One region of the Mesorhizobium sp. M1169 genome, then DNA from elsewhere that is predicted to be linked to it. Evidence: predicted binding sites of a transcription regulator. Region 1 holds the regulator's gene; each other region holds the start of a gene.
What was found. Region 1 encodes LexA, which represses DNA repair genes until DNA is damaged. Its sites were predicted from a motif close to TGTTCNNNNTGTGTTCNG; they were not measured.

Region 1 (2,272 bases):
CGCGCAGTTCGCCCGACTTATAGTTGACGTGGTTGACCAGCACCACAGCGGTGCGTTCGTCGATCAGCTCTTCGATGGTCGGCGCGTCGACCCCCGAGAGGCGCAGCAGCGTATCTTTTCGCGTCGAAACCACACCCTCGGCCATGTAGAGGTCCGTCGGAAAACTATCGCCCTCGGCGACGATGACCTGCCGCTCCGGTCGCATGGCCATGGCGGCGTGCAGCAGCTTGTAGATGTTGACCGATGTCGTGTCGCAGACCACCGTCTGGCCGGCCGCGGCACCGATCAGGCGCCCGAGCTGGTCGCCAAGTTCAAGCGGCATGTTGAACCAGCCGGCCGTGTTCCATGCGCGGATGAGATCATGCGACCATTCTTCGGTCGCGGCCTTGTGCAGTTCATCGAAAGCGGCACGTGAAGCAGCTCCTAGCGAATTGCCGTCGAGATAGATCACTCCTTGCGGCAACACAAAGCGGTCGCGCATCGCGCGCAGCGGATCCGCGGCATCCATCGCCTTTATGGCCACGAGATCGGGAATTCCTGTCATGATTTGTCTGCTCCCCCAAGATCCAACGCAACGCCGGACACGCATCGACTGTTCTTCCATTACCTGGTTGCGCGCAGCAAGGCTCCACCGGCGAGAAGCAGCCTGACCAGGCGGTGGAAACTGGGACTTAACCCGAGGTTGGCGTTTTGAGTTCGTTTCGTTCACGGTGCATCGACCAAACCGCACAGTCGATAAGGGTTCAATTCCGTGCCTTTTACCGACCGACGGCCGATGCCAGCGCCGCCTTCTAGGAGGCCAGAAGGGCGCAAACGAAAGCAGAATCAAGGCGATGAGGCTCGCGGCGGTGAAAATGCGGTACGCCGGTAGGGGACGTCGTTTGTTTCCCGAGCCTTAACGCATTCATTAAACTTTAAACAGTTGCGGAACACAACTGGAACAGATAGTGTTTGTTCTGGGTTTGTTTTTCTGATTCTGTTGGGGGTCGCTATGCTGACACGCAAACAACACGAACTGCTTATGTTCATCCACGAAAGGTTGAAGGAAAGCGGTATCCCGCCTTCATTCGACGAGATGAAGGAAGCGCTCGACCTGGCTTCCAAATCCGGAATCCACCGGCTGATTACGGCGCTGGAGGAGCGCGGCTTCATTCGCCGTTTGCCCAACCGGGCCCGTGCGCTGGAGGTGCTACGCCTGCCTGACTCGATCGCCCCCGGCCTCAATGCGGCACGCAAGTTCTCGCCGAGTGTCATCCAGGGCAGTCTTGGGCAAGGCGCCCCTCGGCAAGGCAAGCCGACATCGTCGCGCGTGCCCGCAGCCGGAAATGACGACGATGTCGTCGCCGCCGTTTCGATCCCGGTGATGGGCCGCATCGCTGCCGGTGTGCCGATCGACGCCATCCAGCACCAGACGCATTCGATTTCGGTGCCGCCGGATATGATCATGGGCGGCGAGCATTATGCGCTTGAGGTCAAAGGCGATTCGATGATCGAGGCCGGCATTTTCGACGGCGACACGGTGATCATCCGCAATGCCGATACGGCGAGCCCCGGTGAGATCGTGGTGGCACTGGTCGACGAGGAGGAAGCGACGCTGAAGCGGTTCCGCCGCAAGGGCGCCTCGATCGCCCTGGAAGCCGCCAATCCGGCCTACGAGACGCGCATCTTCGGACCAGACAGGGTCAAGGTGCAGGGCAAGCTCGTCGGACTGATCCGCCGCTACTGAGCTCCGCCCTTGGCGCCGGCTTTGGGGTTGTCGGCCCGGCGGTATGGCGGCAGGCCCCGTGCCGCGCGTGAAAATTTCCGCTGCACGTGCCAGGGCCGGTATGATTTTTCGACGGCGAAGCGGATCTCGGCGCGTGTTGCCGCTTGTGGATCGAAATAGACGGCGGCACTTCCCGCGCGCGCCAGTTGCCGTTTGGTGACGACGAGGACCAGCCGGTCGTAGTAGCAGGGGTTATGGGCGGTGGCGTCGTCGATGACGATCAAGCTGGCAAAGGCGCAGGCTGGCCGCGCAGTATCGCGGTCCTTGGCTTGCGCGATGATCGCGCCGGATGGATGCCTGGCAAGGCAGAGGCCGTCCGTGCAAATGAACGGCATGCCCGGCGGTAGGTCGGCCGGATCGGCAATGTCGAATTGCGGGTCGTTCTTTCCAGGTGTTTCCGGCGCGACGATAGCCTCTGATGTGAGCGCGCGTTTCCAGTTGTCGATGGTGAACTCATTCGGGCGTGCCCGGTTGACCGCGAGTTCACCGCTGCCGATCGGCAGCGCG
Region 2 (2,272 bases), on a different contig from region 1:
GAACGCACGCTCGACCGCGACTTTTTCATGACCGCGCAGGAGGCCAAGGATTGGGGCCTCGTCGACCATGTCTTCGACACTCGCAAGCAGGCCGCATGAACGTGCCGGGCCGGCGGACGGAACTGAGGCGATTGAGCGCCCGCAATTTCAGCGCCATCGGTCTGGTCTTGCCGCTATCGCGGCACTATAGTCCGGCGATGACCGCCAGCCGCTCATCCAGCCTGTTATGCCTTGCCATCGCTACCGTTGCCGGCACGAACATGCTGGTGGGTATGGCACTTGCCCAAGATAATTCGACGTCTTCGCAAAAGGGCGCTCTGCCCGGTGTGACCAGCGATTATCGCATCGCCGAGCCAGCGCCGCGGCCTGAGCCTGACGATATGGCTCTAGGCAGCGGCAACGGCACCTTCAAGATTGGCGATACCGACGTTCGGATTTCCGGTAGCATCACCATTGATGTCGCTACCGGCAGGATCAGGCCCTCCAGCCGCTAAGTTCGCCTGGTGTGAACCACAAATATTGCGCTTCAAACGAACAGCCCCGCCATTGCTTTGCAACTGACGGGGCCTTCTTGGATCTGAAATCCAAATTGCCGGGAGTGTACTGCCGGCTTTTTATTTCGGATGCTTCGCGGCGTTCAGCCGACGATCCGACTAGCAGTCTCTGATTGTTGTGGGGATCGGCAGGTCAACGTGGGCAGGTAGCGCTAAACGCCTGACCTGGCTACTTATACCTGCCGCGGCTCCAGCGACACGTGGAGCCTCAAGGAACAATCCGGTGGAGTCATGCCTCTGCTCTCCTTCTGTTCGTTGCGACTGTCGTCGAAGCGCTCATCGCATAACCCGCGGCGTCTCGCAGGCTAGCCCCAGGCCGCGAGGCCATCGAAAGACGGCCGGCTTCGTTGACAATTGGATTCTGCCCCCATGACGCGGGGACGTCAACCTTGAATAGCCGGGTTGCCGAAAAATGTGATCGCGAGACGCTTTGTGAAGCCGGCCTCACGGGCAGCTTTTGTCAGGAGCGTGTTCGGCCTTTGTTCTTTCCGCTTGCCCGTTCGCGCGAAAGGCGGTTAAACGCTTTGGTCGAGAGTTGTGGCGTCTCTCGAAAAGGCGGCGAAATTACCTACATAGGGGGTGGTCGGGAAAACCCGCCCATCCCACGAATTCCAGATTCTGAGGCGGCGACCGGCGATGGCCGACCATAAATATCTCTCCATTCGCGGGGCACGCGAACACAATCTGAAGAATGTCGATCTCGACCTGCCGCGTGACAGCCTGATCGTCATGACCGGCCTGTCGGGGTCGGGCAAGTCGTCGCTTGCCTTCGACACCATCTACGCCGAGGGCCAGCGCCGCTATGTCGAGAGCCTTTCGGCCTATGCACGGCAATTCCTCGAAATGATGCAGAAGCCGGACGTCGACCAGATCGACGGCCTGTCGCCGGCCATCTCCATCGAGCAGAAGACCACCTCGAAGAACCCTCGTTCGACGGTCGGCACCGTCACCGAGATCTACGATTATATGCGGCTTTTGTTCGCCCGCGTCGGTGTACCCTATTCGCCGGCCACCGGCCTGCCGATCGAGAGCCAGACGGTCTCGCAGATGGTCGACCGGGTGCTTGCGGTCGAGGAAGGCACCCGGCTGTTCATTCTGGCGCCGATGGTGCGCGGCCGCAAAGGCGAGTACCGCAAGGAACTGCTGGAGCTGCAGAAGAAGGGTTTTCAGCGCGTCAAGGTCGATGGCGTCTTCTATGAGATCGCAGACGTGCCGGCGCTGGACAAGAAGTACAAGCACGACATCGACGTCGTCGTCGACCGCATCGTCGTGCGCGGCGATCTGGCGACGCGGCTCGCCGATTCCATCGAGACCGCGCTGAAGCTGGCCGACGGGCTGGCGGTGGCGGAATTTGCCGACAAGCCGCTCGACGCCAGCCAGACCGGCGAGGATTCGGTCAACAAATCGAAGAACGAGACGCATGAACGCATGCTGTTCTCGGAAAAGTTCGCCTGCCCGGTGTCCGGCTTCACCATTCCCGAGATCGAGCCCAGGCTGTTCTCCTTCAACAATCCGTTCGGCGCCTGCCCGACCTGCGACGGGCTCGGCAGCCAACGCGCCATTGATGCCAGCCTGGTCGTGCCCGACGAGAATGTCTCGCTGCGCGCCGGCGCCGTCAGCCCTTGGGCGAAGTCGAGCTCGCCCTACTATGCGCAGACGCTGGAAGCGCTGGGCGTCGCCTATGGCTTCAAGCTCGGCGACAAGTTCAAGGATTTGAG
Region 3 (2,272 bases), on a different contig from region 1:
GCTTGCCGGGCAGGCGCAGCTTGCGCACCGCACTCTTGCGCGACACTTCCTTTTCCTGGCGGCGGCGCACCCGCTCGTCGGCGCGCGCGATCACCCATTCGAGCAGTTTCGAAGCCTCCTGCGGATTGTCGGCCAGCCAGTGGTCGAACGGGTCGCGGATGGCGCTTTCGACGATGCGGATCGCCTCGATCGTCGCCAGCCTGTCCTTGGTCTGGCCGACGAATTCCGGTTCGCGGATGAACACCGACAGCATGCCCGCCGCCGAGATCATCACATCCTCGGAAGTGACGATCGAGGCGCGCTTGTTGCCGACCAGGTCGGCATAAGCGCGCAAGCCGCGCGTCAGGACGTTGCGGAAGCCGGCCTCATGCGTGCCGCCTTCGGCGGTCGGAATGGTGTTGCAATAGGAATTGATAAAACCGTCGCCGCCGAACCAGGTCACCGCCCATTCGAGCGAACCGTGGCCACCCTGCTTCTCGCTCTTACCGGCAAACATTTCACGGGTCACCTGGAATTCGTCGCCGAGCGAGGCTTTCAGATAATCCTTGAGGCCGCCCGGAAAATGGAATTCTGCCTTGGCCGGCGTCGTGTCCTTTTCCCTGATCAGCGACGGGTCGCAGGTCCAGCGGATTTCGACACCGCCGAACAGATAAGCCTTTGACCGCGCCATGCGGTAGAGCCGCGTCGGCTCGAAAGCAGCGCCCTTGCCGAAAATCTGCTCGTCTGGATGGAAGCGGATCTTCGTGCCGCGGCGGTTGTGCACCTCGCCGAGCTGCTCCAGGCCGGTCACAGGAATGCCGCGCGAGAACTTTTGCCGATAAAGTTTCCTTCCCAGCGCCACCTCGACCTCGAGATGGTCGGACAGCGCGTTGACCACGGAAACGCCGACACCGTGCAGGCCGCCGGACGTCTCGTAAACCTTGCTGTCGAACTTGCCGCCTGAATGCAGCGTCGTCATGATGAGTTCGAGCGCCGGCTTCTTGAATTTCGGGTGCGGATCGACCGGAATGCCGCGGCCGTTGTCGGTGACGGACAGGTATCCGTCGGCGGAAAGCTCGACATCGATGAAGGTCGCATGGCCGGCGACCGCCTCGTCCATCGAATTGTCGATGACCTCGGCGAACAGATGGTGCATCGCCTTGTCGTCGGTGCCGCCAATGTACATGCCCGGGCGGCGGCGCACCGGTTCCAGCCCCTCCAGCACTTCGATGTCGGCGGCACTATAGCTCTCGCTGGCGTCGCGGGGCGCCGGCCGCTTCGCCGCCTGCACCAGCGGGTCGGCCGGGCGCGCGGCGGCGCGAGCCGGTTGCGGCTGCTTGTCCAATTTGGCGAAAAGATCGTTATTGTCGTCCATGCCGGTCCTGGATTCCGATGCTGCGAATCACCACCCGATACTGCCACGCTTTTGGCGGGCAGGCGACGGAGGTTCCTGTTACGTTCGAGGATAGGGCCTCTTACTGCAAAACCATTCGACAGCCAAGCGGCGGAAATGGGGTCGAAGGTGGAGCATCGACGTTTTGTAAACCCTGTCCGAAGGTTACGCCGGAAGATTGGCTAAAAGGCGGTATTTGCGGACTGTCGCTGACCTAGAATGCAGCGGAACCCTCAAGAGGCAGTCGCTTAAGCATGTTGGATTACAGTTCGCTCCTGCTCGCGGCGGCGCTGTCGGGCACGTGCCTTAGCATCACCATGTTTGCCATCTGGTTCAGCGCGCCACAGGCACGCTTTGTGCTGACGGTGGCGTGTGGCATTCTCGTGCTCGTCGCACATGTGGTGTTGTTCTGGCATTACACCAGGGATCCAAGCGCCTGGCTTTGCCAGATCGTGCTTGCGCTGCTCAGCCTCGGCTTCCTGATCATCTGCCTGTCGGCCATGCAATACCTCGGCATAGGCGACTACAGGCGAGCCATCTTGCCGACCTTGGTTGCGATGGCCGTTTGCGCGGGCGCGACGTATCTCGGGTTTGATGGTGTCGGCTTTATTGTCACCTACGCGACGGTAACGGCGCTGCTCTCGCTCATCGGGGCGATGTTCTGGATTGAGGGTGGTCACGATCGCCGGATATTGCTGGTCGTCTCGTTCCTGAGCGGCGTCTGTGCCCTGTCGTTCGGACTTTGCGGCGCGGTCCTGCTGGTCACGGGCCAATGGGTGCTCGGTGTAGCACCGGACAATTGGGCCGAGCGGGTGAATTCCGTCGTGGCCGTCGCCTGCATGACCGGGCTCGGCGCATTGACGCTCTCCCTGCACCATTTGCAGGCGCAGATCGAACTGA

Region 2: a site for LexA is predicted at 1,024-1,041, ahead of uvrA (excinuclease ABC subunit UvrA). Genes of this name have one in related genera too.
Region 3: a site for LexA is predicted at 1,425-1,442, ahead of parE (DNA topoisomerase IV subunit B). Genes of this name have one in related genera too.

What each region holds. Positions count from the first base shown of each region.
Region 1 is NZ_JAMYME010000045.1:29,577-31,848, forward strand. Features, by position in the region: gene kynU (kynureninase) at 1-544, opposite strand, end outside; gene lexA (transcriptional repressor LexA) at 992-1,726, shown strand; gene NKH41_RS28925 (ComEC/Rec2 family competence protein) at 1,720-2,272, opposite strand, start outside.
Region 2 is NZ_JAMYME010000011.1:64,554-66,825, forward strand. Features, by position in the region: gene NKH41_RS13830 (ATP-dependent Clp protease proteolytic subunit) at 1-99, shown strand, start outside; gene NKH41_RS13835 (hypothetical protein) at 96-494, shown strand; gene uvrA (excinuclease ABC subunit UvrA) at 1,191-2,272, shown strand, end outside.
Region 3 is NZ_JAMYME010000015.1:124,107-126,378, forward strand. Features, by position in the region: gene parE (DNA topoisomerase IV subunit B) at 1-1,354, opposite strand, end outside; gene NKH41_RS17340 (GGDEF domain-containing protein) at 1,627-2,272, shown strand, end outside.